2 regions of the Agromyces mangrovi (ex Wang et al. 2018) genome follow, and region 1 is predicted to be linked to the other one. Evidence: riboswitches for the same ligand, from Rfam matches in the RefSeq annotation. Region 1 holds a riboswitch; the other holds the start of a gene.

Region 1 (14,620 bases):
TGTCGAGCATGATCGTGTCGACGCCCGCCGCGAGCACGTCCTCGACCTGGTCGAGGCGGTCGACCTCGACCTCGAGGTGCGCCGTGTGGGGCATCCGCTCGCGTACCGCCAGCAGGGCATCGGTCACGCTCGTGCCGTCGGCCGTGAGCACGGCGAGGTGGTTGTCCTTCGCCATGACCGCGTCCGACAGCGAGAACCGGTGGTTGCGGCCTCCGCCGTCGCGCACCGCCTGCCGCTCGAGCACGCGCAGGCCCGGCGTGGTCTTGCGGGTGTCGACGATGCGCGCCCGGGTGCCGGCGACGGCGTCGACGTAGCTCGCGGTGAGGGTCGCGATGCCCGACATGCGCTGGGTGAAGTTCAGGCCGATGCGCTCGGCGCGCAGCACCGCCCGCGCCGGGCCGGCGACGCTCGCGAGCCGGTCGCCCGCGGCGAAGCGGTCGCCGTCGGGCACGACCTGCTCGACCGCGATGCGCGGGTCGACGAGGCGGAACGCGGCCGCGAAGACCGCGGCGCCGCTCATCACGCCGGGCTCGCGGGCGACGAGGTCGGCGCGCGCCTGCGCCGTGGCGGGGATGAGCGTCTCGGAGGTGAGGTCGCCCCACGGGGCGTCCTCGTCGAGCGCGGCCTGCACGATGCGGTCGAGCTGTGCGGGCGTGAGGGCGGTCATGCGGCCTCCGGGAGCGCGCCGAGCGCGGGATCGCGGTCGGGGTGGTCGAGTCGGTGGTGCGCGCCGCGCGACTCGCGGCGGGCGAGCGCGGCGTCGACCGTGAGGCGGGCGAGCAGCAGCAGGTTCGCATCCTCGATGGCTGAGACGGTGGGCGCCGGGTCGGCGGTCCACTCGTCGAGCCGGGCGGATGCCTCGGCCAGGCCGTCGCCCGAGCGCTCGAGGCCCGCACGGGTCCACATCAGGTCCTGGAGCGCAGCGCGAGAGAACGGCTCGCCGGCAGCGCGGGTGGCGAGGGCTGGGCCCGGGGCGTCCTGCCGCGCGCGCACGACCCCGTGCGCGGCCGGGAACGGCGCGTCGAGCACCCGCGCGGCGCGATCGGCGAACACGGCCGCCTCGAGCAGCGAGTTCGATGCGAGGCGGTTGGCGCCGTGCACGCCGGTGCGCGCGCACTCGCCGACCGCGAAGAGGCCGGGCACGCTCGTGCGCCCCCAGAGGTCGGTCGCGATGCCGCCCATCGCGTAGTGCGCGGCGGGCGTGACCGGCACGGGCTCGCGCGACCAGTCGAACCCGGCTGCGCGCGTTGCCGCATAGATGCCGGGGAAGCGCCGGGCGAGGAACGCGCCGCCGAGCGCGGTCGCGTCCAGGTACGCGGGTGCGGCGTCATGGCGTCGCATGGCCGCGGCGACCTCGCGGGCCACGACGTCGCGCGGCGCGAGCTCGGCGAGCGGATGCCGCGACGGCATGAAGCGCTCGCCGGAGGCATCCCGCAGCACCGCCCCCTCGCCGCGCACGGCCTCGGAGATCAGCGGGGCGCCAGGGGTCGCGAGCGCGGTCGGATGGAACTGCGTGAACTCGAGGTCGGCGACCCGGGCGCCCGCCCGCCACGCCGCGGCCACGCCGTCGCCGGTCGCGACCGCGGGGTTCGTGGTGCGGCCGAAGAGCTGCCCGGTGCCGCCCGTGGCGAGCACCACGGCGTCGGCCGGGCGGTCGACGAGCTGGCCGTCGATCAGGAGGCGTACGCCGCAGGCGCGGCCCCGGCAGGTGAGCACGTCGGCGAGCATCGCGTGCTCGACCAGCTCGACGGCGCGCGATCGCACGGTCGCCACGAGCGCCCGCATGAGCTCCGCGCCGGTCGCGTCGCCGCCCGCGTGCACCACGCGCGCACGCGAGTGCGCCGCCTCGAGCCCGCGTGCCAGCCCGGACTCGTCGCGGTCGAACCGGGCGCCGAACCGGATCAGGTCGCGCACGCGCGCCGGCCCCTCCTCGCACAGCACGCGCACGGCGGCGGGGTCGCAGTGCCCGGCGCCCGCGCGCAGCGTGTCGAGCACGTGCGCGTCGACCGAGTCGTCGGCGAACAGCGCGGCGGCGATGCCGCCCTGCGCGTAGCGCGTGCTGCCCTCGTCGAGCGGGCCCTTGGTGACCACGGTCACGCGGTGCCCCGCGTCGGCGGCGCGCACGGCCGCGAGCAGGCCCGCGAGCCCGCTGCCGACGACCACGACGGCGGCCATGTCAGCCCCGTGCGCCGGGGGTGGGCGCCGCGATGGCGTCGGAGACGCGCGTGCCCGCCTTCGCGACGGCGCCGGCGGGCGGCTTGGCCGCCAGCATCCGCTCGAGTGCCACCCGCGCGTGGCCCGCCACCTCGTCGGGCACCGTGATGGGGTTCACCGTGCGCCCCTCGACGAGCTCCTCGAGCACCCACGCCAGGTAGCCCGGGTGGATGCGGTACATCGTCGAGCACGGGCACACCACGGGGTCGAGGCAGAAGATCTCGTGCTCGGGGTGCTCGGCGGCGAGGCGCTGCACGAGGTTGATCTCGGTGCCGATGGCGAAGCTCGAGCCGGCCGGCGCCGCCTGGATCGCCTTCACGATGAAGTCGGTCGAGCCGTAGCCGTCGGCCGAGTCGACGACCGGCATCGGGCACTCGGGGTGCACGATCACCTGCACGCCCGGGTGCTCCGCGCGCGCGGTCTCGATCTGGTCGACGGTGAAGCGCTTGTGCACCGAGCAGAAGCCGTGCCAGAGGATGACCCGGGCATCCTGCAGCTCGTCCTCGGTCGAGCCGCCGAGCGGCTTGCGCGGGTTCCACATCGGCATCTGCTCGAGCGGCACGCCCATCGCCTTCGCCGTGTTGCGGCCGAGGTGCTGGTCGGGGAAGAACAGCACGCGCTGCCCGCGCTCGAACGCCCACTCGAGCACCGTCTCGGCGTTCGACGAGGTGCAGACGATGCCGCCGCGCTCGCCGCAGAAGCCCTTGAGCGCCGCCGACGAGTTCATGTACGTGACCGGGATGACCGGCACGCGGCCGTCGGCGTCGGGCTCGGTGCCGTAGACCTCTTCGAGCTCCTCCCAGCACTCCATGACGGAGTCGAGGTCGGCCATGTCGGCCATCGAGCAGCCGGCGGCGAGGTTCGGCAGAATGACGTCCTGGTGGGCGCCCGAGAGCATGTCGGCGGTCTCGGCCATGAAGTGCACGCCGCAGAACACGATCGCCTCGGCCTCGGGCTTCGCCTTGGCGGCGTTCGCGAGCTGGAACGAGTCGCCCACGAAGTCGGCGTGCCGCACGACCTCGTCGCGCTGGTAGAAGTGGCCGAGCACGACGACGCGGTCGCCGAGCGTGGCCTTCGCGGCTTCGATGCGCTCGTGCAGCTCGTCCTGCGACGCGGTGCGGTACGACTCCGGCAGGTCGCCCTGGCGGGGCGAGCCGGTCGGGATCACGTCGCCCATCGAGGACCCGGGGCCGTAGCCGATCGGCCCGCGGTCGAACTCCCAGGGGCCCTTCGCGAGCTCGGGCGTGCAGGTCTCGCCGGTCGTCGCGCCGGTCTGGATGAGCCGGATGCTGCGGTCGACGGATGCCGCGCGACGGACCTGTGCCTCGTCGCGGGCGGGGGGCGTTGCGATGGTCATGCTCTCATCCTCGGGTGGGGCAGGATCGGGTCGGTTGCGTCCCGATCGGGGTGCGCGCCGTTGCCGAGCGCGCGGGTTCTGGCGAGCGGCCCGGCGTCGGCCAGGTCGATCGAGGCGTCGTAGCGGTAGAGCTTCGGCGGCCGGTGCGGGGTGCCCGACAGGCGCTCGCCGGTGTCGACGAGCGTGCCGGACGCTTCCATCGTGCGACGGAAGTTGGCGGGGTCGAGCCGACGCTGCAGCACGGCCTCGTGCACCTCGCGCAGCTGCGCGAGGGTGAAGGTGTCGCCGAGGAACGCGTGCGCGATGCGCGCGTACTCCATCTTCGTGCGGAGGCGCCAGAGCGCGTACTCGACGATGCGGTTGTGGTCGAAGGCGAGGCGACCGAGCGAGTCGGCGGCGCACCAGCGCACGTTCTCGTCGGTCGTGGCGCGCTCGGCCTCGTCCGACTGCACGAGCGCCCAGTACACGACCGACACGACACGGCCGCCGGGCGAGCGCCCGAGCGCGCCGAACGTGTAGAGCTGTTCGAGGTACTTGGGGGAGAGGCCGGTGGTCTCGCCGAGCGTCCTGGCCGCGGCATCCGACAGCTCCTCGTCGTCGGGCAGCCAGCCGCCGGGCAGTGCCCAGTCGTCGAGGTACGGATCGCGCGTGCGGCGCACGAGGGGGATCCAGAGCGAGGGCAGGCCGGATGCCTCGTCGCGGCGCAGCGCGAAGATCACCGTCGACACGGCGAGGCGTGCGTCGTGCGTGCGCGCAGGCTCCAGCGGCATCCGCCCCACCCCTAAGTGTCACTCTGACTCGAAGCTCCAGCCATCTTAGTGTCACCCTGACCCGAACACCAAACCGCCCGCGCCCGCGACCACGCGAGATGCGTGCGGGGGATTCGCGGGTTCGGTTGGTAGGCTGTGCGCACAATCGCATATCGGGCCATCGACGCGTTGCGGGAGAGCCGGCTGGGCCGGCACCGAAGGAGCAAGCCTCCCCGCCAATCTCTCAGGTCACAGACCGCAGCGAGCAGGCCGCTCTGAAAAGCGGATGCCATGAGCATCCCGCCCACGGTGAAAGCGACCCCACGGGGCCGTGAAACTCTCAGGCACATGACAGAGGGGAGTTCTCGACCGCGGCAGCATGCCGCGCGCGCCGTGCGACGACAGGAGAACTCCATGACCGAACGCCTGAGCCCCCTCGATGCGATCCACCGCGCCGCCGGCGCGACCTTCACCGACTTCGCGGGCTGGCAGATGCCCGTGCGCTACTCGTCGGACCTCGCCGAGCACAGGGCGGTGCGCACCGCAGCCGGCCTGTTCGACCTCTCGCATATGGGCGAGATCGTGGTCGTCGGCCCCGAGGCCGACCGCGCGCTCGACTACGCGCTCGCCGGGAAGCTCTCGGCCAGCGTCGAGGGCCAGGCGAAGTACACCCTGCTGCTCGCCCGCCACGGCGGCGTGATCGACGACCTCGTCGTCTACCGCACGGGTGCCGACCGCTACCTCGTCGTCGCCAATGCGGCCAACGCCGAGCACGTCGCCGACGAACTGCGCGCCCGCACCGCGCCGTTCGACTGCGAGGTGTTCGACGAGTCCGACGACATGGCGCTCATCGCCGTGCAGGGGCCGAAGGCCCTCGAGATCCTCACGAACACGCCCGGCTTCGGCATCCAGGGCGACGGCAACGACCACGACGACTTCGTGCATGCCGTCACGGGCATGAAGTACTACCGCGCGGTCGCGGCCGAGTACGCCGAGCAGCCCGTGCTCGTCGCCCGCACCGGCTACACGGGCGAGGACGGCTTCGAGCTCTACGTCTCGCCCGACCAGGCGCCCGCCCTCTGGGAGGCGCTCGCAGAGACGGGCGAACCGCACGGCCTCGTGCCCGCGGGCCTCGCGAGCCGCGACACGCTGCGCCTCGAGGCGGGCATGCCGCTGTACGGCCACGAGCTCACGCGCGACACCTTCCCGGCCCAGGCGGGGCTCGGCCGCGTCGTCGCGCTCGGCAAGGAGGTCGACTTCGTCGGCCGCGCCGCGAGCGAGGAGGGGCCGGCGGCGGATGCCCCGGTGCTGGTCGGACTCGCGAGCGAGGGCCGCCGCGCGGGCCGCGCGGGGTACGCGCTCTTCGACGGCGATGGGGCGGATGCCTCCGAGGTCGGCGTGATCACGAGCGGCGCGCTGTCGCCCACGCTCGGCCACCCGATCGCCATGGCCTACGTGGCCCCGCGCCACGCGGCGACGGGCACCACCCTGTACGTCGACGTGCGCGGCACGCGCATCGCCGCATCCGTCGTCGACCTGCCGTTCTACCGCCGCGAGAAGTAAGGCGTCGCCCACCGGCATCCGCCATCGCCAGCCACCACGAACCGCACCGCACCGCACCGCACGAGCACCGCGAACCATCACCCGAGGGGAACCCCATGACCGACCTGAACGACCTGAAGTACACCAGCGACCACGAGTGGGTGCTGATCGACGAGGACCCCGCCGAGGGCGTCGACGCCGGCGGTGTGGTGGTGGGCATCACCGCCTACGCGGCCGACAAGCTCGGCGACGTGGTCTTCCTCGAGCTGCCCGAGGTCGGCACGGCCGTCGCCGCGGGCGAGGTCGTGGGCGAGATCGAGTCGACCAAGTCGGTGGGCGAGCTGATCTCGCCGGTCGACGGCACGGTCACCGAGGTCAACGAGCGTGCGGTCTCCGAGCCCGAGCTGCTCAACAGCGACCCGTTCGGCGACGGATGGCTGATCAAGGTCACGGTCGCGGAGATCCCCGGCGACCTGCTGAGCCTCGAGCAGTACCGCGAGGTCACGGGCGAGTGAGCGACACGTACGACCTCGACGCCTTCGGGCGCCGGCACATCGGCACCACCCGCGACGACCAGCGCCTCATGCTGGCGACCCTCGGCTACGACTCGCTCGACGCGCTCGTCGACGCGGCCGTTCCGAGTGCGATCCAGATGCGCGAGGTCATCTCCTCGTCGATCCCCGAGGCGGCGACCGAGCTGCGGGCGCTCGCCGAGCTGCGGGCGCTCGCCGACGAGAACACCGTGCGCACGTCGATGATCGGCCTCGGCTACTTCGGCACGATCACCCCGGCCGTGATCCAGCGCAACGTGCTCGAGAACCCGTCCTGGTACACCGCGTACACGCCGTACCAGCCGGAGATCTCGCAGGGCCGCCTCGAGGCGATGCTGAACTTCCAGACCATGGTCGCCGACCTCACCGGGCTCGACACGGCCAACGCGTCGATGCTCGACGAGGGCACGGCGGTGGTCGAGGGGATGCTGCTGGCCCGCCGCGCATCGAAGGCGAAGACGAGCCGCTTCGTGGTCGACGCCGACGCGCTGCCGCAGACGCTCGCGCTGCTGCGCTCGCGCGCCGAGGCCGTGGGCATCGAGCTCGCCGAGCTGCCGCTTGCCGACACCGACCCGTCCGAGCTGGGGGAGTGCTTCGGCGCGTTCGTGCAGTACCCCGGTGCGTCCGGCCGCATCTGGGACCCGACGGCCGTGTTCGAGGCCGTGCACGCGGGCGGCGGCATCGCCGTCGCCGCAGCCGACCTGCTCGCGATGACGCTCGTCACCCCGCCCGGCGAGCTCGGCGCCGATGTCGCGGTCGGCACCTCGCAGCGCTTCGGCGTTCCGATGGGCTTCGGCGGTCCGCACGCGGGCTACATGGCCGTGCGGAAGGGGCTCGAGCGCCAGCTGCCCGGGCGACTCGTGGGGGTGTCGCAGGATGCCGCGGGGCATCCGGCCTACCGGCTCAGCCTCCAGGCGCGCGAGCAGCACATCCGTCGCGAGAAGGCGACGTCGAACATCTGCACTGCGCAGGTGCTGCTGGCCGTGATGGCGTCGATGTACGCGGTGTACCACGGCCCGCGCGGCCTGCGAGCGATCGCGGCCCGCACCGCGGGAATGGGGCACCTGCTCGCCGACTTGCTCGCCGACCTCGGCCAGACGGTCGTGCACGACGCCTACTTCGACACGATCCGCGTGGTCGTGCCGGGCACCGCCGACCGAGTGGTCGAGCGCGCCCGCGAGCTGGGCGTGCACCTGTGGGCCGCCGACGAGGCGACCGTGCAGGTCTCGGTCGACGAGACCACCACGTTCGACGAGCTGCACCTCGTGACGCGCGCCTTCGGCGGGCCCGAGGAGCGCGGTTCGATCGCGCTGGAGGGCACCGCGATCCCGGCTGCACTCGAGCGCACCACCGCCTACCTCGAGCACCCGGTGTTCAACACGCACCACTCCGAGACGGCGATGATGCGGTACCTGAAGCTCCTCGGCGACCGCGATTACGCGCTCGACCGCGGCATGATCCCGCTCGGTTCGTGCACCATGAAGCTGAACGCGGCCACCGAGATGCAGGCCGTCACCTGGCCGGAGTTCGCGAACCTGCATCCGTTCGCCCCCGAGGCCGACGTGGTCGGCTCGCTCGCGCTGATCGAGCAGCTCGAGTCGTGGCTCGCCGAGGTGACCGGGTACGACACCGTGTCGCTGCAGCCGAACGCGGGCAGCCAGGGCGAGCTCGCGGGCCTGCTCGCGATCCGCGGCTACCACCGTGCGAACGGCGAGGCGGAGCGCACGGTGTGCCTCATCCCGCAGAGCGCGCACGGCACCAACGCGGCATCCGCCGTGCTCGCCGGCATGCGCGTGGTGGTCGTGGCCTGCGACGACCGCGGCAACGTCGACCTCGACGACCTGCGCCAGAAGATCGACGCCAACGCGGCCGAGATCGCCGCGCTCATGATCACCTACCCGTCGACGCACGGCGTCTACGAGCACGACGTGATGGACATCACGCAGGCTGTGCACGACGCAGGCGGCCAGGTCTACGTCGACGGCGCGAACCTCAACGCGCTGCTCGGCACGGCACGGTTCGGCGACTTCGGCGGCGACGTGTCGCACCTCAACCTGCACAAGACGTTCTGCATCCCGCACGGCGGCGGCGGCCCCGGCGTCGGCCCGGTCGCGGCGAAGGCGCACCTCGCGCCGTACCTGCCCGGCCACCCGATGGCGCAGCGCGCCGACCACCGCGAGCTCGTGCACGGCGGCGGCCCGGTGTCGGCGGCGCCGTACGGCAGCCCATCGATCCTGCCGATCTCGTGGGCCTACATCCGCATGATGGGCTCCGAGGGGCTGCGCGAGGCGACGGCCGCCGCGGTGCTCGCCGCGAACTACGTCGCCGAGCGCCTGCGCGACCACTACCCGGTGCTCTACACGGGCAACAACGGGCTGGTCGCGCACGAGTGCATCATCGACGTGCGCCCGCTCACCCAGGCGACCGGCGTCACGGTCGACGACGTGGCGAAGCGCCTCATCGACTACGGCTTCCACGCGCCGACCATGTCGTTCCCGGTCGCGGGCACGCTCATGGTCGAGCCGACCGAGTCGGAGGACCTCGCGGAGCTCGAGCGCTTCGTCGAGGCGATGATCGCGATCAAGGCCGAGGCCGACGCGGTGGGCCGCGGCGAGTTCCCCGCCGACGACAACCCGCTGCGCAACGCCCCGCACACGGCCGAGTCGATCGCGGTCGGCGAGTGGACCCACCCGTACACGCGCGAGCAGGCCGTCTTCCCGGTGCACTCGCTCGTGCGCACGAAGTACTGGCCGCCGGTGCGCCGCGTCGACCAGGCCTACGGCGACCGCAACCTCGTCTGCGCGTGCCCGCCCGTGGAGGCGTTCGCGTAGGGGCCGAGCGGATGCCGCGGGGCGGGCCGGCTCAGTCCCGGCTCGCCCGAGCGGCGGAGGCGACCGCCGCCGCCTCCGTGCGAGACCCCACTCCGAGCTTGCGCAGCACGGCGGAGACGTGCACGCTCACGGTCTTGCCGCTGATGAAGAGCCGCTCGCCGATCTCGCGGTTCGACAGCCCCTCGGCGACGAGGTCGAGCACCTGCTGCTCGCGCGCGGTGAGCTCGGCGTCGCCGCGCCCGGTGCGGTCGGCGGATGCCCCGAGCCGCAGCCCCGCACGCCCGGTGACGTCGTCCGCCATCCGCACGACCAGGCCGCTCCCGAGCGTCTCGGCCTCGGCGCGACCCCGGGCGAGGCGCTCGGCTGCGGCCTCGCGGTCGCCGGCGTCGAGCAGCGCCGTGCCCTGGCGCACCAGCCCGTAGCCGAACAGGTGCCGGTGGCCGTTGCCCGCGGCGAGCAGGTCGAGCGCGGGCTGCCACGCGTGCGCGCGCTCCGCCGGGTCGTCGGTCAGCTCGGCGTTCGCGATCGCGGTCCACACCGGGGCCGACTCCCAGTGCTGCAGGGCGTCGAGGGCTGCGCGCAGGTCATCGGGCGGTCGCAGGGGAGCCACGCCGAGATCGCGCATCGCGCCCACGGCGCGTGCGGCGGTGGCGAGGTGCAGCAGTCGATCGGCGGGCCGGTCGTCGCGTCCGTCGAAGATGATCGGCTCGAGCCGGGCGAACGCGGCCGCGGGGTCGCCGTTCGCGAGCAGCAGCTCCGCCTCGTCGTACGCGGCGCCGGTCTCCACCTGGCGTTCGATGCGCCCGACCTCGTCGCGACGGGCGCGGATCATCCGGTTCCACTCGTTCGCAGCGTCGAGGTCGCCCGACCACACGAGCATCCAGAGCTGCATGTGCTCCAGGAACCTGCGGAACGCCATCGGCGCGTCGGAGCGCAGCGTGCGGTCCAGGATGCGTCGGGCGCGGTCCCACTCGCCGAGTGCGAAGAGCGGTTCGGCCGCGTTCGAGGAGAGCATCACGCCGGTGCCGCGCTCCTCGCCCCGCTCCCGGGCCTCCTCGAGCGCGGACTCCGCCACTTCGACGGCCTCCCGGTATCGGCCGAGCTGGAGGAGCGAATCCGACAGGTTGATCGCGAGGCGCACGCGCGGTGCCCAGTCGTCGCCGGCGAACTCACGTGCTTGGGCGAATCGCTCCATGCCCTGCTCGACGCGACCCCAGTCGACGAGTGCGACTCCGGCGATGTTGGCACCGATGGATGCCGCGCGGTGCCCGTCCTCGCCGGCCGACGCTCCCACCTCGAGTGCGCGCTCGGCGATGTCGAGCGTGTCGTCGCTGCCCTGCATCATGTGCGCGGCGCTCAGGTCCGCGAGGATCTCGGCGCGCAGGACGAGTGCCTCGTGCGACGGATCGTCGGCGATGAGCGCGAGCCCGCGCTCCATGAGCGCCAGCGCACCGGGCTCGCCGATGCGGTACAGGTCGCGACCGTTGTCTCCGAGCAGGCCTGCCATGAGCAGCGGGTCGTCGCCCGCGGATTCCATCGCGAGCTCCGTGAGCGGAATCGCGCGAACGGCGTTGCCCGCGGCGCGGTGCGCGTGCGCCGCGGCCTGGAGCAGGTCGACGCGCGACATGCCGGCGACGGCCTCGGCGTCGGCCACCTGGTCCCAGATGTCGATCATGCGTTCGGCCATCGCCGCGACCGTCGACATCGCGTACGAGCGCTCGGATTCCTCGATCGCGCGTCGGGCCGCCGCGAACGCCTCGTCGTATCGTCGTGCGGCCAGGAAGTGCGTCGAGATCTCGACGTCGATGCCGGGTCCGGGCCGCGACTGCAGCGCCTCGGCGTACCGCGCGTGGTACCGCGAGCGCTCGCCGGGCATCAGCTCGCCGTCGACGACCTCGCGCACGAGCGCGTGCCGGAACGCGTAGCCCGATCGGTCGGTGACGAGCAGCCCGCCGTCGACCGCCTCGCGGATCGCGCGCTCGAGCGACTCGGTTTCGCCGCCGTGCACGGACTCGAGCAGTTCGTGCTCGACCCGCACGCCGCCCACCGCCATGAGCCGGAGCGCGGCCCGCGTGTCGCTCGAGAGGCGCTCGTACCGTGCCGCGAGCAGGTCGGTGAGCGAGTGCGGCAGGTCGTGTGCGCTCGCTCCGAGCAGTTCCTCGACGAAGAAGGGGATGCCTCCGCTGCGCGCGTAGAGCTCGTCGACCCGGTCGGCGTGCGCGACGCCCGCCATCTGCTCGACGCCCTCCCGGGTCAGCCGGGGCAGTTCGATGCGCGAGACGGCGCGCAGGCGGTCGAGTTCCGCGAGGTCGGTGCGCAGTCGGTGCCCGCGCGGCAGTTCGGCGGTGCGGGCGGTGAGTACCAGCATGGCGCGGGCGTCGCGCACGAGGCGGATGGCGTACTGGACGACGGCCATCGTGGAGGCATCCGCCCAGTGCACGTCCTCGATGACGAGCACGAGCGGCCGCCGCTGCGAGAGCGTCTCGACCAGGCGCAGGAAGCCCTCCTCGAGCAGGCCCGCGCCACCGGTCGGCGGACCGTCGCCGCCCCCGGGAACAGGGTGCGGAGTGCGTCGGCCGAGGGTCCGGCGGCGTCGCGCGCAGCCGGTTCGCCGAACTCCCGCACCAGCGCTCGCACGATCGAGCGGATCGGGATGAGTGGCGCCCCCGCGTCCGCGAGTTCGATGCACTGCCCGCGGGCGACGAATGCCTCGTCGACGCCCGCGGTGAACTCCTCGACGAGCCGGCTCTTGCCGATGCCCGCCTCGCCGCCGACGAGCACGACCTGCGGGTCGCCGTGCATCGCCGCCACGAGCGCGTCGCGCAGCGCCTGCATCTCGGCGCGCCGACCCGCCATGCTGCGAGTCGGTGCGGCGCCCACGGCGTCATCCTCCCACAGCGGTGCGGCCCGCGGTCGTGACCACGGGCCGCGTGCCGACGACCTGCTCAGAGGTGCTTGGTGCGCATGACCACGGCGTGGTGGTGCACGCGTGCGAGGTGACGGATGCGGAGGCGACGGCGGGCCCGTTGGTACCCGCGCACGAGTGCCCGGTCGATGCGGTGCCACGCATGCTCCGGCAGCTGGCCGCGCTCGGCGGCGACGCGCCGGTGCTCGAGGTCGGTGGCCTGGCGCTTGGCCTCGTGGGCGTAGAGCGCCTCGGCGACGACGGTGTTCGCGTAGTACATGATCCGATTCCCCCTGTGTGCGGCTCGTCGGGATCGTGCCGCCACCACTTCAGGTTGCCGCGACCCGCCGACGTCCGCATCGGCGGGTGCACCGGTCCGTCCTGCGGTCCGCGCGCACGCCGGCTCGGTGCGTGCCGGGGGACGTGTCCGTGCCAGCCGTCGTCCGCGCTGGTGCGTGCACCGAGGTCGCCCGGGTCCGGATCGAGCCGGGTTCGCCTCAGGACGCGCGGGTTCCCGTGGCTGCGCGCGCGAGCACCGCGGCCTCCGTGCGGCTGGACACGTCGAGCTTGCGCAGCACCGCGGAGACGTGGACGCTGACGGTCTTGCCGCTGATGAAGAGGCGTTCGCCGATCTGCCGGTTCGACAGGCCCTCGGCGACGAGGTCGAGGACCTGGCGCTCGCGTGCGGTGAGCTCGTCGTCGGGGACCGGCTCGTCGCGCGTGAGCGCGCCCCGTCGTGCGACGTCATCGGCGAGTCGCACGACGAGGCCGGCCCCCAGCGCGCGCGCCGCGTGGTCGCCGTCTCGCAGCGAGGCGGCGGCAGCGGACCTGTCGCCGCTCGCCAGCAGGTTCTCGGCTCGGCGCACCAGCGCATAGGCATGCAGGTGCCGGTGGCCGTGGTCGTCGAGCATGGCGGACGCGGCGTCGGCGAAGCGCTCGGCCGCGTGTTCGGGGTCGGGCTCGAGCTCCGCGCGGATGAGGGGCTCCCACGCGGGTGCCGACTCCCAGTCGTGCAACGGGGACAGCGCCGCGGAGAGGCGGCGGGCGACGGGACCGACATCCGCGCCCGAGGAACGCAGGGCGGCGACGGCTCGTGCGCCGCAGGCGAGCAGGTGCAGTCGGTCCGCCGCGCGGTCCGTCATGCCGTCGTGGGCGAGCGGACCGACCACCGCGAGGGCGCGGTCCGCGTGACCGTCGGCAAGGAGCTCCTCGGCCTCGTCGATGGCGAGGCCGAACTGCAGCTGCCGTTCGAACCGGGCGACCTCCGCGAGCCGTCGCCCGAGTCGCTCCCGCAGGACGCGGGCGTCGGCGAGCTCGCCCCGCCAGTGCAGCATGCGCCAGCGCATGCGCTCGAAGTACCGCTGACCGTCGCGCCACTCGTCCCGGACGTCGGCCGTCGCGATCACCCCGTCCGCCGTCTCCCAGTCGCCGAGGGCGACGAGCGCCTCGGCGGCGTTGGCCGAGAGGGCGGTCCCGGCGGCGGCTCCGAGCACTCCGCGCCGACGTGCCTCGCCGATGGCGCCGAGGGCGAGATCCCGGGCCCGTGCGTGGCGCCCGAGCAGGATCATGGCGTCGGAGACGTTCACCGCGTACCGAACCCGATTCCGCCAGGCCACCGGGTCCATCGCGAGCGAGCGCTCGAAGCGGTCCAGCGATTCCTCCACCCGGCCCGATGCAAGCAGCACCGACGCTGCGAGGTTGTCGGCTCGTGCGGCCTCGTCCGTACCGTCCGTGCCGATGGCGGGGCCTTCCGCAACCGCCGCGTCGGCGGCGGCGAGCGTGCGCTCGAGGTCGCCGAGCAGCAGGTACGCGCCCGCCTGCGCCGTGAGCACCCGCACGCGCTCCAGCGGCGCCGCCGGCGTGTCGTCGGCGTCGACCAGAGCGAGCGCCTGTCCGAGCAGCCGCTCCTCGCCCGGGCGCCCGAGCAGCGACCACAGCGCTCCCTGGGTCCGGATCAGGGCGGATCGGGTGGTGAGGTCGCCCGGATCCACGATCTCGAGGCACTGCTCCACCAGTTCGAGGGCCCGCGCGTCGTCGCCGACGTCGGAGTGGAGGTCGGTGACCCTCCGTGCGACCCCGATCCGGTCGCTTCCCGCTCGACCGTCGGGGTCGTCGACCACGTCCCACAGCTCGAGCACCCGGTCGCCCATGGCTGCGGCCGTGGTCAGCGCGAAGCTCGATTCCGCATCCCGCAGGCCACGCAGCGCGGCGTCGAACGAACGGCCGAAGTCTCGCGCCTCCAGCCAGTGGGCGGATGCCTCGACAGCGGCACCGCGTTCGTCGCGACGATCGTCGAGCAGCTCCGCGAACTGACGATGGTGGCGCGCGCGCTCACCGGGGAGCAGGTGGCCCTCGATCACGTCGCGCAGCAGTGCGTGACGGAACGCGTACGCCGTCGCGTCGGCGACCACGAGCCCGCGGTCGATCGCCTGCCGCATCGCGTCCTCGAGCCCGTCGTCGTCGAGCCCCGC
Region 2 (14,620 bases), 560 kb from region 1:
GCACGGCGGGCCCGGCGGGGGCACGAGCCCGGCGCACCGGCGCCTGTTCGACCCCGAGCGCTACCGCATCGTGCTGTTCGACCAGCGCGGCTGCGGCCTCAGCATCCCGCACGCGAGCGAGCCCGAAGCCGACCTCAGCGTCAACACGACCTGGCACCTGGTCGCCGACATCGAGAAGCTGCGCGAGCATCTCGGCATCGACCGCTGGCAGGTGCTCGGCGGGTCGTGGGGCAGCGCGCTCGCCCTCGCGTACTGCGAGACGCACCCCGACCGCGTGACCGAGATCGTGCTGCGGGGCGTGTTCACGCTGCGGAGATCCGAGCTCGAGTGGTTCTACGAGGGCGGGGCGTCGGCGATCTTCCCCGATCTCTGGGAGGACTTCGTCGAGCAGGTGCCCGAGCGCGAGCGGCACCGCATGATCGCCGCCTACGGGCGCCTCCTCGACGACCCGAACCCGTCGGTGCACCAGCCCGCGGCGATCGCCTGGTCGCGGTGGGAGTCGTCGACCATCACGCTGCTGCCGCAGCAGGAGACCATCGCGAAGTTCACCGAGCCCGAGTACGCCACGGCGTTCGCGCGCATCGAGAACCACTACTTCCGCCACGGCGGCTGGTGGGAGGAGGGGCAGCTCATCCGCGACGCCGAGCGCCTGCGCAGCATTCCCGCCGTCATCGTGCAGGGACGCTACGACATCTGCACCCCGGTGATGACGGCGTGGGACCTCCACCTCGCGTGGCCCGAGGCCGACCTCCGCATCATCCCCGACGCCGGCCACGCGTTCGACGAGCCGGGCATCCTGGACGCGATGATCGAGGCCACCGACCGTTTCGCGCGCGCACCCGGCGAGCACCGCGGATGAGGCGTGCGCTCGGCTGGATCGCCGCGGCGGTCGCGGTGCTCCTGCTGCTCGTGCTGGGGTTCGTGATGTGGACACAGACCGTCTTCCAGGGCGAGCGCGAGGCTGCGCTCGAGGCGTGGCGCGACCCCGCGATCGAGATCACCTCGACGCCCGACTCGGTCGTCATGCAGCCGGTCGACGGCGGATCGGGCACCGGGCTGGTGTTCATCCCCGGCGCGAAGGTCGACCCGTACGCCTACCTGCGCGTGCTCTCCGGCGTCGTGGACGCCGGCGCCACGGTCGTCATCACGAAGCCGACCCTGAACCTCGCCTTCTTCGACTTCCGCAGCCTCGACGCGTTCACGGCGGCGGCGCCGGACGTCGACGAGTGGTGGGTCGGCGGGCACTCGCTCGGCGGCGTGCGCGCCTGCATGCTCGCAGGCGACCCCGAATCGGATGCCTCGGGGCTCGTGCTCTTCGGCAGCTACTGCGCGAACGACCTGGCCGACTCGGGCCTCGAGGTGCTCAGCATCAGTGGCTCGAACGACGGGCTGACCACGCCCGACGACGTCACCGGCAATGCCCACCTCCTGCCCGACGACGCGGTGTTCGTCGAGCTCGAGGGCGCCAACCACGCCGACTTCGGCGACTACGGTGTGCAGCCGGGCGACGGCGAGTCGACGATGCCGCGCGACGAGTCGCTCGAAGCGATCACCGCGGCGCTGGAGGCCGCACTGCTCGGCGCCTGACCGGCAGCGCCAGGATCGTGAGCCCCGCGGCGAGCACCGCGAGCCCGATCGCGGCGCCCACGGGCAGTCGCTCGCCGAGCACGAACAACCCGAGCAGGGTCGCCGTCAGCGGCTCGGCGAGCGTGAGCGTCGAGACGGTCGCGGCGGTGAGGTGCCGGAGGCCGGCCGCGAAGAGCAGGTACGCGAGGGTCGTGGTGACGAGGCCCAGCCAGAGGCCCATCACGAGCCCGTCGGGAGTGGCGAGCCACGAGGCATCCGTCGCGAGCAGCAGCGGCAGGCTCACCACCGCGGCCGACCCGAAGATCGCGCCCATCGCTCCCGACCCCGACCAGTTCCGCTCGAGCAGGCCCTTGCTCGCGAGCGCGTAGACCGCATACGACAGCCCCGCGCCGAGCGAGGCGGCGAGGCCGAGCGGGTCGATCGCGTGCTCGGCGTCGCCGCTCGCGAGTCCGAGGGTCGCGATGCCCGCGGTCGCCACGACGGTCGAGAGCGCCCAGTGGCCCGACGGCCGGTGTCCGCGGAACGCCCACTCGAGCAGCCCCGTGAGCACGGGGGCCGAGCCGAGGGCCACGACCGTGCCGACCGCGACGCCGTTGCGCTCGGTGCCCGCGAAGAACGCGGGCTGGTAGGCGAGCACGCCGATGGCGCCGGCGACGACGATGGCCGCCGAGACGAGGCGCGCGCGGCGCGCGTCGGTCGTCGGCGCGGAACCGGTGGGCGCGCCGTCGAGTACGGGCATCTCGGGCACGAGCGCGTCGTGGTCGCGCGGCCGGCGGCGGGCCAGCACGAGGGCGATCAGCGCGAGTGCGCCGCCGCCGATGAGGATGCGGGCCGCGCCCAGCGAGAGCGGATCGGCCTCCGGCCCGAGGGCCTGCGCCGTGCCGGTGGTGCCGAAGCACACGGCCGCCGCGAGCACGGCGAGGACTGCACGCATGGCGCTCAGTCTCGCACGCGCGGGGCGGGCGCCTGCGCGTGTGACGGGCTCGTGGTCGCGGGCCGGCCCAGGGGCATCCGTCGCCCTATCACGACGGTTCATCGCGTGTGCACAGCGGATCCAGAGACAGCCCCCGTAGGTTCGTCGCGTGACCCCAACGACCCCGGGACCCGACCTCGACAGTGCCGCAGCCGCGTTCGACGGCGTCGACGACCAGGGGCTCCAGGCCCTGCGCGCGCTGCAGGACGAGTTCGTGCGCTTCCTCCAGCGCTACAAGTTCGGCATCGACGAGATCGTCACGAAGCTGTCGATCCTGCGCGAGGACTTCGCCGCCTCCGACCGCGGCAACCCGATCGAGCACATCTCGAGCCGGCTGAAGTCGGCCGACTCGATCGTCGAGAAGATACAGCGCAAGGGCGTCGAGCCGAGCTTCGAGGCCATCCGCGAGCAGATCACCGACATCGCCGGCGTGCGCGTGACGTGCAGCTTCGTCTCCGACGTGTACCGCGTCTTCGACGTGCTGACCAGCCAGTCCGACGTGCGGGTCGTGCGCGTGAAGGACTACATCGCCGAGCCCAAGGACAACGGCTACCAGAGCCTGCACGCCATCATCGAGGTGCCCATCTTCCTCTCCGACGGCATCGTGCCGGTGCTGGTCGAGGTGCAGTTCCGCACCATCGCGATGGATTTCTGGGCCAGCCTCGAGCACAAGATCTACTACAAGTACGACGCGCAGGTGCCCGCCGAGCTGCTCGACGGGCTCAAGCAGGCCGCGGTGACGGCCGCGCAGCTCGACGCCGACATGGAGCGGCTGCACCACGAGGTGCACGGCTCGGGTGCGACGGGCGCGGTCGCCCAGGTCGTGCCCGAGGAGCCGGTGCCGGATGCCGCGGGCCAGGCGCTCGCCGACGTGCAGCCGGGCGACCACGCGGTGCGCGCGCTGCACGACTACCGGCTGCGCACCCGACGGGTCTGAGGCGGGCGCGGGCGATGGGGGAGATCGGCGCGGGCTACGACGAGGGCTTCCTCGGTACCGCCGTGCCGCTGCCGCACGTGACGGATGCCCCGCCGGGGCGGCACGTCGTGCTCGACTCGACGCACTTCAGCGTGCTGCTCGACACCGTGCGCCGGTTCGCCGCCGTGACGGGCGTGAACGTCGACGGCTCGTTGCTGCTGGACCTGCCCCGCGACGACGACTGGCGGCTCGACGACCGCGTGCCCGCGTCGGCGCAGGCCGGCCCCGAGGTGTACCTGCGCAACGACTTGGACCGTGGTCACCTCGTGCGCCGGCGCGACCCGGTCTGGGGCGCGCCCGAGGTCGCCGCGCAGGCGAACGCCGACACGTTCACCTACCCGAACGCGGCCCCGCAGGCGAGCGGCTTCAACCAGTCGCGCGAGCTCTGGCTCGGCCTCGAGGACCACGTGCTCGCCTTCGCCGAGGCGACGGATGCCCGCATCAGCGTGTTCACCGCGCCGGTGCTGCGCCGGACCGACCCGGAGTACCGGGGCATCCGCGTGCCGCTGTCGTTCTGGAAGGTCGTCGCCTGGGTCTCGGGCGAGGCGCTCGTCTCGGCGGCCTTCCTGCTCGACCAGACGCCGCAGCTGAACGCCGACGAGCTCGCGCGGCGGATGGGCCTCGTCGGCGACGTGGTGCCGCCGCTCGGCCCGTTCCGCACGTTCCAGGTGCCGGTCGCCGACGTGGCCGCGGTGGCGGGGGTCGACCTCGGCGACCTCGTGGCGGCCGACGTGCTCGGCGCGCAGGCACTCCGGCCCCGCCGCATCCGCCTCGAGTCGTTCGACGATGTCGTGCTCGCATGAGCAGCGGCCCGGGCACCGGCGGCACGCCGTGTTAGCGTGACGACCAGCAACTGAACACCCGCATCGTGGCGGGAGAGCTCGCCCGGGTCCGCCGGGCGGCGCCGTAGGAGCAAGTCCCTCCCCGGGAATCTCTCAGGCACCCGCACCGTCACGACAGGGAACTCTGGAAAGCAGCAGGCCGCGGCCGGCTCACCGACGGGGCAAGGCGGCGCGAGCCGCACGAATCTCTCAGGTCGTCGACAGAGCGGGGAGGAACCACCCGACGTCGGCACGCGCCGACCACGACCTGGGAGTTCCGATGACCTGCACCACGTGCACAGCACCCGAGCGGATGCCACGGGCATCCGCACCCCTCATCGCCGGGTGCGCACCGTGCTGAGCGCCCTCGACATGTTCTCGATCGGCATCGGCCCGTCGTCGTCGCACACGGTCGGGCCCATGCGCGCAGCGCGCCGGTTCGTCGACGCGCTCGCTGCCGACGGGCGCCTCGGCGACGTGGGCCGGGTGCGGGTCGAGCTGTACGGGTCGCTCGGCGCGACGGGCAAGGGGCACGGGTCGGATGCCGCGGTCGTCCTTGGCCTGCTCGGCGAGCACCCGGAGACGGTCGACACCTCGGACGTCGGTGCACGCGTGGCCCGCGTCGCCGAGGAGGGCGCGCTCCGCCTCGGCGACATCCGCGAGATCCCGTTCCACCCGGCCGAGGACGTCGTGCTCCACCTGCGAAAGCGCCTGCCAGGCCACCCGAACGGCATGACGTTCGAGGCGTTCGACGCGCGCGGCGCGAGCGTGCGCACGGCGACGTACTACTCGGTCGGCGGCGGATTCGTGGCGGACGACCTGAACGGGCATCCGGCCGTCTTCGAGCAGGTCCCGGTCCTGCCCTTCCCGTTCGCGAGTGCGGCCGAGCTGCTCGACCACTGCCGCCGCGAACGGATCGACATCGCCGGCGTCATGCTCGCGAACGAGGCCGCGTGGCGGCCCGAGACGGAGACGCGCACCGAATTGCTGCGCATCTGGCGGGTCATGCGCGAGTGCGTCGAGAACGGCTGCACGAGCGACGACGAGCTGCTGCCGGGATCGCTGCGCGTGCGTCGCCGCGCCCCGGGCCTGTTCCGGAAGCTCGACGCCACGGCGGACGACGGCGACGCCATGCGCGCCATGGACTGGGTGAACCTCTACGCGCTCGCGGTGAACGAGGAGAACGCCGCCGGCGGCCGCGTCGTCACCGCCCCCACGAACGGCGCGGCGGGCATCGTGCCGGCCGTGCTGCACTACGCCGACCGGTTCGTGCGCGAGCTCGACGACGACGCGGTCGTGCGGTTCCTGCTGACCGCGGCGGCGATCGGCATCCTGTGCAAGCGCAACGCCTCCATCTCGGGCGCCGAGGTCGGCTGCCAGGGCGAGGTCGGCTCGGCGTGCTCGATGGCCGCGGCCGGCCTGTGCGCGCTCCTCGGCGGCACGCCCGAGCAGGTCGAGAACGCGGCCGAGATCGGCATCGAGCACCACCTGGGCCTCACCTGCGACCCGGTCGGCGGGCTCGTGCAGATCCCCTGCATCGAGCGCAACGCCATCGCGAGCAGCAAGGCCATCAACGCCGCCCGCATCGCGATGCACGGCGACGGCTCGCATCACGTCTCGCTCGACCAGGCGATCGCGACCATGCGCGAGACCGGTGCCGACATGAAGCGCAAGTACAAGGAGACCTCGCTCGGCGGCCTCGCCGTGAACGTCATCGAGTGCTGAGGGGCTCGCAGCGAGCGGATGCTCCGGGCACACGCAGCCGGAAACGCGAAGAAGCCCGGGCGAACCCGGGCTTCTCTTCGGTGGCTCCGACGGGCGTCGATCCCGTGACCTCACGATTTTCAGTCGTGCGCTCTACCAACTGAGCTACAGAGCCTGGTGCATCCGAGGATGCGGTCGGCCGGGGCATCCGAAGATGCTCCCGATACGGATATGGGCTCTCGAGGAGAGCCCATGACCGAAGCGACCCTGACGGGACTTGAACCCGCGACCTCCGCCGTGACAGGGCGGCACGCTAACCAACTGCGCCACAGGGCCTTGCGTATGAAATTGTATCCTTCGTTCAGCGTGACCCCAACGGGATTCGAACCCGTGCTGCCGCCGTGAAAGGGCGGTGTCCTAGGCCGCTAAACGATGGGGCCGGGTGTCGTGCTGGGCACGACCGCCGACAGCCAAGCATACGTGCAGTTCCGCCAGATTCCAAAACGAGGTCGGAACCGATCCCACGACGTGCCGAAGACGCTCCCGGCTGCCGGCGGGCGCGTCGGTAGCGTCACGCTCGACACGTCCCTCGTCCGGGGGCCGAGCATCAGGTCGGCCGTCAATACCGAGGATCGCACGGTCCGTTGTTACTGTGGCTGATGTTGCGTATGTGACAGATGTGACGAACGTGACCAACCGGCCAGACGGCGGGAGCGGGGAGCAATGCACCACACGGCGGGGGATGCGACGGGGGTCGCACCGCGGCGAACGAGCCGCGCGCGCACGATCGCGCCCGCCGTCCGCCGCGTCGTGGGCGTGCTGGGAGCGCTCCTCCTCGTCGCGACCATGTCGATCGCCACGCCCGCGCCCGCGACCGCCGCCGAGTACCCCACGTGGGACGAGGTGAAGAAGGCCAAGGCCAACACCGCAGCGGGCGCCGCCGCGGTCACCGAGATCACCGACCTCATCGCGCAACTCGAGACCCGCGTGGCAGAGACCCGCGCCGAAGCCGAACGGCGCACCGACGAACTGCTCGCGGCGCAGCAGGCGTTCGACGACGCGAACCGGCGCGCCGAGGAGATCCAGCAGCAGGCCGACGAGAGTGCGGCGGAGGCCGCCGAGGCCGAGGAGAACGCCGGCCAGCTCGCCGCGCAGCTCTATCGCGCGGGCGGCACCGACCTCGGCATCAACCTCATGTTCGAGGCCGGCACGGCCGAGGAGACCGACGAGCTGCTCGCCAAGCTCGGCAACATGAGCAAGATGGTCGAGCGCGCCGCCGGCGTCTACGAGGAGGCCCTGCAGGCCGCGAACACCGCGCAGGCGCTCGGTGAGCAGGCCGCGGTCGCACGAGACGAGCGCGAGGTGCTGCGCATCGCGGCCGAGGAGGCCCTCGTCGCCGCGCAGGAGGCGCAGGCTGCGGCGGAGGCCGCGCTCGCCGAGTCCGAGGACAAGAAGATCGAGCTCGAGCAGCAGCTCGCCTACCTGAAGGACAAGGAGGCGACCACGATCGCCGCCTACCAGGAGGGCGAGCGCAAGCGGAAGGAAGAGGAGGAGCGTCGGCGCAAGGCCGCCGAGGCCGCGGCGCGCGCCGCGGCCGCACGGGCCGCTGCGGCGGCGGCTGCGGCGGCGGCTGCTGCCGCGGGTGGTGGCGGTGGCGGTGGCGGCGGGCTCCCCGGCGGCACGACCAGCAGCCAGGGCTGGGCGGTCCCCGCGTACGGGTACATCAGCGGCTACTACGGCCCGCGTACGAGCATCTGCACGCCCGGCGGCTGCTCGGGCAGCTACCACTACGGCACCGACCTCGCGACCGGCTGCTCGGCGCCGATCTACGCCGCGGCGTCCGGCAGGGTCGTCTACGCGGGGTGGTCGGGCACCTACGGCAACTTCATCAGGATCGACCACGGCAACGGCTTCTCGACCGGCTACGCGCACATCCGCTCGGGCGGGGTGTTCGTCGGCTACGGGCAGACCGTGAGCGTCGGGCAGAACATCGCGAGCGCGGGCAGCACGGGCGCATCGACCGGATGCCACCTGCACTTCGAGGTCTTCCAGAACGGGTACCGCATCAACCCGCAGCCGTTCATGGCTGCGCGCGGGGTGCCGCTGGGCTAGCCTCGCCCCGAGGCATCCGCTCGCCGTACCCGACCCGAGGAGCCGCGCATGCACGCCGTCATCTGCGGAGCCGGGATCGCCGGGCTCGCCGCCGCCATCTCGCTCGAGCGCCACGGTTGGCGGGTCACGCTCGTCGAGCACGCGCACGAGCTGCGCGACGGCGGGTACATGATCGACTTCTTCGGGCCGGGGTACGACGCGGCCGAGCGCATCGGCATCCTCGACGACCTGCGCGAGCGCGCGCACGAGGTCGATCGCGTGGAGTGGGTCGACGAGCACGGTCGCGCGCACGCCCGGCTGCGGTACGACCGCATGCGCGACGCGCTCGACGGGCGCCTGTTCTCGCTGCTGCGCGGCGACGTCGAGCGTGCGCTGCGCGAGGCCCTGCCTGCCGCGGTCGAGCTGCGCTTCGGCACCACCGTGACGGGCGTCGTGCAGCATGACGGCGGCGTCACGGTCGAGCTCGGCGACGAGCGCGTCGAGGCCGACCTGCTGGTGGGCGCCGACGGCATCCACTCCGGCGTGCGCGCGCACGTCTTCGGCCCCGAGGGGCGGTTCCTGCGCCCGCTCGGCCTGCACACGGCGGCGTGGTTCTTCCGCAGCGACGCGGTGCACGACGCGATCGCCGACCGCTTCGTGATGATGAGCGTGCCGGGGCGCATGGCCGGCGTCTACGAGGTGGAGCCGGGCCTGTTCGCCACGTTCTTCGTGTTCGAGGAGGAGTCGGCCGAGATGCCGTCCGATCCGCTCGCCGCGCTGCGGGAACGCTTCGGCGACCTCGGCGGGTTCGTGCCGGCGATGCTCGCGGCCGAACCGGTCGGCGACGTGTACTACGACCTGGTCGCCCAGGTCGAGGCGCCGGCCTGGCACGACCGCCGGGTCGTGCTGATCGGCGACGGTGCCTACGCGGTCTCGCTCGTCGCCGGACAGGGGGCGTCGCTCGCGCTCTCCGGCGGCGTCGCGCTCGGCGAGGCGCTCGACGTCGGCGCGCTCGGCGGGGGCGCGGACGCGATCGAGGCCGCGCTGCAGGCCTTCGAGGTGCGCGTGCGACCGTCGGTCACCGAGAAGCAGGCGGCCGGGCGCAAGACCGCGAGGTGGTTCGTGCCGTCGAGCCGCTTCGCGATCGGGATGCGCAACCTGGCGATGCGGGTCGTCGACCTCCCCGGCATGGGCCGGCTGGTCAGCCCGGCGATCGGCGTCGACGCGAAGGGGTTCGCCCCGCCGACGCGCTGAGCGCGGGTCGGGCGATACCTGTCGGCCGCGAGAGAATCACCGGTCCCGCCGCGAACGGATCAGTGCACGAGCACCTTCAGCAGCGCCAGCAGCCCGCCGAAGCTCGCGGTCACGAGCGCGCCGAGGATGCGCAGGTGCATCGGCGCGCCCCGCCGCTGGTGCGCCAGGTACCCGAGCACGCCGAGCAGCACGATGCACGACCACAGCGCGAGCCACGTCGCCGGGGCGTCGGGCACGATGCGCAAGGTGCCGAGCAGCAGGATCGCGCAGGGGATGAGCGCCGAGACCAGCAGGCCCCACGAGGCGCGCGCCGCCAGCCGGAAGGACTCGGCGAGGCTCAGCGCAGCGTCGTCCTCGAACCCGTGCCGCGCGATCGTGCCCGCGTAGACGTGCGCGGCCCAGAACACGAGCACCGTCGCCACGACCGTGACCAGCACCTGCCACGACGTGGTCGCGTGCGACCCGCCGATCACGATCATGCCGGCGACGAGCAGCACGCCGTAGACGGCCTGCTCGGTCGCCAGGCCGGCACGGATGATCGGGTGCCGACCCGACGCGGAGTTCTCGGGCATCAGTGCCCGGGGAACGCCTCGAACGCCTTGGCGATGAGCGACTCGGCCTCGGCGGCATCCGCCCAGCCCTGGGTCTTGACCCACTTGCCCGGCTCGAGGTCCTTGTAGTGCTCGAAGAAGTGCTGGATCTCCTTCTTCGTGTACTCCGGCACGTCGGCGACGTCCTGGATCCAGTCCCAGCGCGGGTCGCCGGCGGGCACCGCGATGACCTTCGCGTCGCCGCCGCCGTCATCCTCCATGAGGAACACGCCGACCGGGCGCACGGTCACGCCGACGCCGGGGAACAGCGGGTACTGGGTGAGCACGAGCACGTCGAGCGGGTCGCCGTCGTCGCCGAGGGTGTTCTCGAAGAACCCGTAGTCGGTCGGGTACATGAAGTTCGTGTACAGCACGCGGTCGAGGAAGACGCGGCCGGTCTCGTGGTCGACCTCGTACTTGTTGCGGCTGCCCTTCGGGATCTCGATGATCGCGGCGTACTCGCCCATGGTTCTCCTTGTTCTGGGGATGCCCCGGGGCTCGCTGCCGCGCGGGAAGACGGGAATAAGGTTACTTGATGCCCTCCGATGCCCAGCGGGCCGGCCGCCCCCGGCTCACCCCGCCGATCGCCGACGTGCGACGGGCGGTGCGCGGCGCACTCGAGGGTCTCGGCGGCGGGGTGCAGGGCGAAGCGGATGCCCCTGGGCGCACCGCGCCCGCAGCCGACGCGCCGCTCGTGCTCGTCGCCCTCTCCGGCGGCCCCGATTCGCTCGCCCTCGCCGCGGGCGCCGCGTTCGAGGCGCCCCGTGCGGGCCTGCGCACGGGCGCGGTCATCGTCGACCACGGGCTGCAGGATGGGTCGGCGGATGCCGCCGGGCGGGCGTCCGCGCAGGCGCGCGCGCTCGGGCTCGACCCGGTCGTCGTGCGCACGGTCGAGGTGTCGGCGACGGGCGACGGCCCCGAGGCATCCGCCCGCACCGCCCGCTACGCGGCGCTCGATGCGGTCGCGCGCGAGACCGGCGCCGTGGCCGTGCTGCTCGGCCACACGCTCGACGACCAGGCCGAGACCGTGCTGCTCGGGCTCGCCCGCGGTTCGGGCGCGGGCAGCCTGCAGGGCATGGCTGCGTCGAGCGGCCGATACGCCCGGCCGCTGCTCGGCATTCGACGCGAGACCACCCGGCAGGCCTGCCTCGATGCGGGGCTCGACCCGTGGGACGACCCGCAGAACGCCGACCCCGCGTTCGCCCGGGTCCGGGTGCGCGACGAGGTGCTGCCCGTGCTCGAGCGCGCGCTCGGACCGGGCGTCGCCGAGGCGCTCGCGCGCACCGCCGAGCAGCTGCGCGAGGACGAGGCCGCGTTCGCCGACCAGATCGACGAGTTCATCGAGGAGCTCTGCGAGCCGGCCGAGGCGGGCATCGCGGTGTCGGTCGCGGCGCTCGCCGCGAACCCCGCCGCGCTGCGGCAGCGCATCATCCGGCATGTGGTCGCGAGCGAGTTCGGCACGGCGCTCTCGCGCGTGCAGACGCTCGACGTGGCCCGGCTCGTGACCGACTGGCACGGGCAGGGGCCGCTCGACCTGCCGGGGTGCCGGGCGGCGCGCGTGGGCGCGCGCCTCGTGTTCACCGCGGCGGGCTGAGCGAGGCATCCGTCGCCCCTGCCCGCATCGCCCGCATCGCGCGCACGCCCGCGGCCTCGTAGGCTCGTACCGAACGGCGGGCGAACCACGAGGAGCAGAGCCACAATGCGCGCGAGCGACATCGAAGCAGACCTGACCGAGGTGCTCTGCACCGAGGACGAGATCCACGCGAAGCTCGCCGAGCTCGCCCGGCGCATCGAGGCCGACTACGAGGGGCGCGACCTGCTGCTCGTGGGCGTGCTGAAGGGCGCCATCATGGTAATGGCCGACCTCGCCCGCGAACTCGACCGGCACGTGCAGACCGACTGGATGGCCGTGTCGTCGTACGGTGCGGGCACGGTCTCGAGCGGCGTCGTGCGCATCCTGAAGGACCTCGACACCGACCTCTCCGGCCGGGACGTGCTCATCGTCGAGGACATCATCGACTCGGGGCTCACGCTCTCCTGGCTGACCTCGAACCTGCGCACGCGCGGCGCCTCGTCGGTCGAGATCTGCGCGCTGTTCCGCAAGCCCGAGGCGCTCAAGGTGCACGTCGACGTGAAGTACGTCGGCTTCGACATCCCGAACAAGTTCGTCGTGGGCTACGGCCTCGACTACGCGGAGAAGTACCGCAACCTGCGCGACGTCGGCGTGCTGGCGCCGCACGTCTACTCGTAGCATCCGCTCGACCGGCCGCTCCGGGCCGCAATCGCTGCCACGCAGCCCACAGCGAACACTCGGCGGACGCCGAGCACCCGCGAGGTAGCCTTGCAGCACCATGAACTTCAAGAAGATCCTGCGCGGGCCGCTGCTCTACATCCTGCTCGCGGTCGTGGCCGTGTGGATCGGATCCACGCTGATCACCGCCTCCGGTTTCCGTGAGGTGTCGACGCAGCAGGGCCTGGAGTTCCTCGCCGACGGCGACGTCGCGGCCGTCAAGATCGTCGACGGTGAGAACCGCGTCGACCTCACGCTCGCGACGGCCGACGAGGAGTACGGCTCCGAGGTGCGCTTCTACTACGTGACCCCGCGCGGCGAGGACGTCATCAACGCGGTCAACGCCGCAGCGCCGGCCGACGGGTTCACCGACGAGGTGCCGCAGTCGAACTGGTTCCTGTCGATGCTCGGCATCCTCCTGCCGCTGCTGCTGATCGGCGTGTTCTTCTGGATCATGCTGTCGAGCATGCAGGGCGGCGGCAGCCGCGTGATGCAGTTCGGCAAGTCGAAGGCGAAGCTCGTCTCGAAGGAGAGCCCGAAGGTCACGTTCGACGACGTGGCCGGCGCCGAGGAGGCCATCGAGGAGCTCCACGAGATCAAGGAGTTCCTGAAGGAGCCGGCGAAGTTCCAGGCCGTCGGCGCGCGCATCCCCAAGGGCGTGCTGCTGTACGGCCCGCCCGGCACGGGCAAGACGCTGCTCGCGCGCGCCGTCGCGGGCGAGGCTGGCGTGCCCTTCTACTCCATCTCGGGTTCCGACTTCGTCGAGATGTTCGTCGGCGTCGGCGCCTCCCGCGTGCGCGACCTGTTCGAGCAGGCCAAGCAGAACGCGCCGGCCATCATCTTCGTCGACGAGATCGACGCCGTCGGCCGCCACCGCGGCGCCGGCATGGGCGGCGGCCACGACGAGCGCGAGCAGACGCTCAACCAGCTGCTCGTCGAGATGGACGGCTTCGACCCGAAGACCAATGTCATCCTCATCGCCGCGACCAACCGCCCCGACATCCTCGACCCGGCGCTGCTGCGCCGGGCCGGTTCGACCGCCAGATCGGCGTCGACGCGCCTGACCTGAACGGCCGCCGCCGCATCCTCGAGGTGCACGGCAAGGGCAAGCCGCTCGCCAAGGGCGTCGACCTCGAGGTCGTCGCACGCAAGACCCCCGGTTTCACGGGCGCCGACCTGGCGAACGTGCTGAACGAGGCCGCGCTGCTCACCGCGCGCTCGAACGCGCAGCTCATCGACAACCGCGCGCTCGACGAGGCGATCGACCGCGTCATCGCCGGTCCGCAGCGCCGCACCCGCGTGATGAAGGACAAGGAGAAGCTCATCACCGCGTACCACGAGGGCGGGCACGCCCTCGCCGCGGCCGCGATGAACTACACCGACCCGGTCACCAAGATCACGATCCTGCCGCGCGGTCGCGCCCTCGGCTACACGATGGTGCTGCCGCTGGAGGACAAGTACTCGGTCACCCGCAACGAGCTGCTCGACCAGCTCACCTACGCCATGGGCGGCCGCGTCGCCGAGGAGATCGTGTTCCACGACCCCTCGACGGGCGCCTCGAACGACATCGAGAAGGCCACCTCGACGGCCCGCAAGATGGTCACCGAGTACGGCATGAGCGCGAACGTCGGCGCCGTGAAGCTCGGCCAGGCGCAGGGCGAGGTGTTCCTCGGACGCGATATGGGCCACCAGCGCGACTACTCCGAGCGCATCGCCGAGGAGGTCGACGCCGAGGTGCGCGGGCTCATCGAGCAGGCGCACGACGAGGCGTGGACGGTGCTGAACGAGAACCGCGACGTGCTCGACAGGCTCGCCGCGGAGCTGCTCGAGCACGAGACGCTCGACCACAACCAGATCGCCGAGATCTTCAAGGACGTCACGAAGCTGCCCGAGCGCCCGCTCTGGCTCTCGAGCGACCAGCGTCCGGTCTCCGACCGCCCGCCGATCGAGATCCCGGTCGCGAAGGCGCCGATCGACGCCGGCGCGGTCGACGGCGGCATCGACTCCGACCCGGAGGTCGCCGCCTCGCAGGAGTCCAGCCGCCCGGCGCGCTCCAACCCGCGCCCCGCAACCGCCTGACCCCGCCCATGGGCGACGCGATCGACGGGCCGCGCATCGAGGCCGCCGTGCGCGAACTGCTGCTCGCGATCGGCGAGGACCCCGACCGGCCGGGCCTCGAGCGCACGCCAGCGCGGGTCGCCGAGTCGTTCGGCGAACTGTTCGCGGGGCTCGACGCGGACCCGGTGGCGGCGCTCGGCGAGCCCGTGCCGCTCGGCACGACCGACGCGGGCGAAGCGACGACGTCCGACACCGTGATCGTGCGCGACCTCGGGT

Evidence for each region. A riboswitch is a leader RNA that binds a small molecule or an ion and turns the genes downstream of it on or off. The one in region 1 is predicted to bind glycine.
Region 2: linked by a shared signal. The riboswitch ahead of QUE38_RS04605 (L-serine ammonia-lyase) and the one ahead of gcvT (glycine cleavage system aminomethyltransferase GcvT) in region 1 are both predicted to bind glycine.

Annotation. Positions count from the first base shown of each region.
Region 1 is NZ_AP027737.1:396,337-410,956, reverse strand. It holds gene nadC (carboxylating nicotinate-nucleotide diphosphorylase) at 1-667, opposite strand, end outside; gene nadB (L-aspartate oxidase) at 664-2,175, opposite strand; gene nadA (quinolinate synthase NadA) at 2,177-3,571, opposite strand; gene QUE38_RS01890 (NUDIX hydrolase) at 3,568-4,341, opposite strand; glycine riboswitch at 4,503-4,589, shown strand; glycine riboswitch at 4,591-4,682, shown strand; gene gcvT (glycine cleavage system aminomethyltransferase GcvT) at 4,735-5,883, shown strand; gene gcvH (glycine cleavage system protein GcvH) at 5,979-6,377, shown strand; gene gcvP (aminomethyl-transferring glycine dehydrogenase) at 6,446-9,244, shown strand; gene QUE38_RS01870 (helix-turn-helix transcriptional regulator) at 9,276-11,702, opposite strand; partial or broken gene QUE38_RS17350 (AAA family ATPase) at 11,855-12,046, opposite strand; gene QUE38_RS01865 (hypothetical protein) at 12,190-12,429, opposite strand; gene QUE38_RS01860 (helix-turn-helix transcriptional regulator) at 12,647-14,620, opposite strand, start outside.
Region 2 is NZ_AP027737.1:954,834-969,453, reverse strand. It holds gene pip (prolyl aminopeptidase) at 1-859, shown strand, start outside; gene QUE38_RS04625 (alpha/beta hydrolase) at 856-1,587, shown strand; gene QUE38_RS04620 (DMT family transporter) at 1,550-2,521, opposite strand; gene QUE38_RS04615 (GTP pyrophosphokinase) at 2,670-3,497, shown strand; gene QUE38_RS04610 (DNA/RNA non-specific endonuclease) at 3,512-4,339, shown strand; glycine riboswitch at 4,399-4,497, shown strand; glycine riboswitch at 4,501-4,584, shown strand; gene QUE38_RS04605 (L-serine ammonia-lyase) at 4,730-6,082, shown strand; tRNA gene QUE38_RS04600 (tRNA-Phe) at 6,164-6,236, opposite strand; tRNA gene QUE38_RS04595 (tRNA-Asp) at 6,324-6,397, opposite strand; tRNA gene QUE38_RS04590 (tRNA-Glu) at 6,429-6,501, opposite strand; gene QUE38_RS04585 (M23 family metallopeptidase) at 6,878-8,173, shown strand; gene QUE38_RS04580 (FAD-dependent monooxygenase) at 8,222-9,406, shown strand; gene QUE38_RS04575 (hypothetical protein) at 9,466-9,978, opposite strand; gene ppa (inorganic diphosphatase) at 9,978-10,463, opposite strand; gene tilS (tRNA lysidine(34) synthetase TilS) at 10,532-11,590, shown strand; gene hpt (hypoxanthine phosphoribosyltransferase) at 11,696-12,247, shown strand; partial or broken gene ftsH (ATP-dependent zinc metalloprotease FtsH) at 12,348-14,365, shown strand; partial or broken gene folE (GTP cyclohydrolase I) at 14,374-14,620, shown strand, end outside.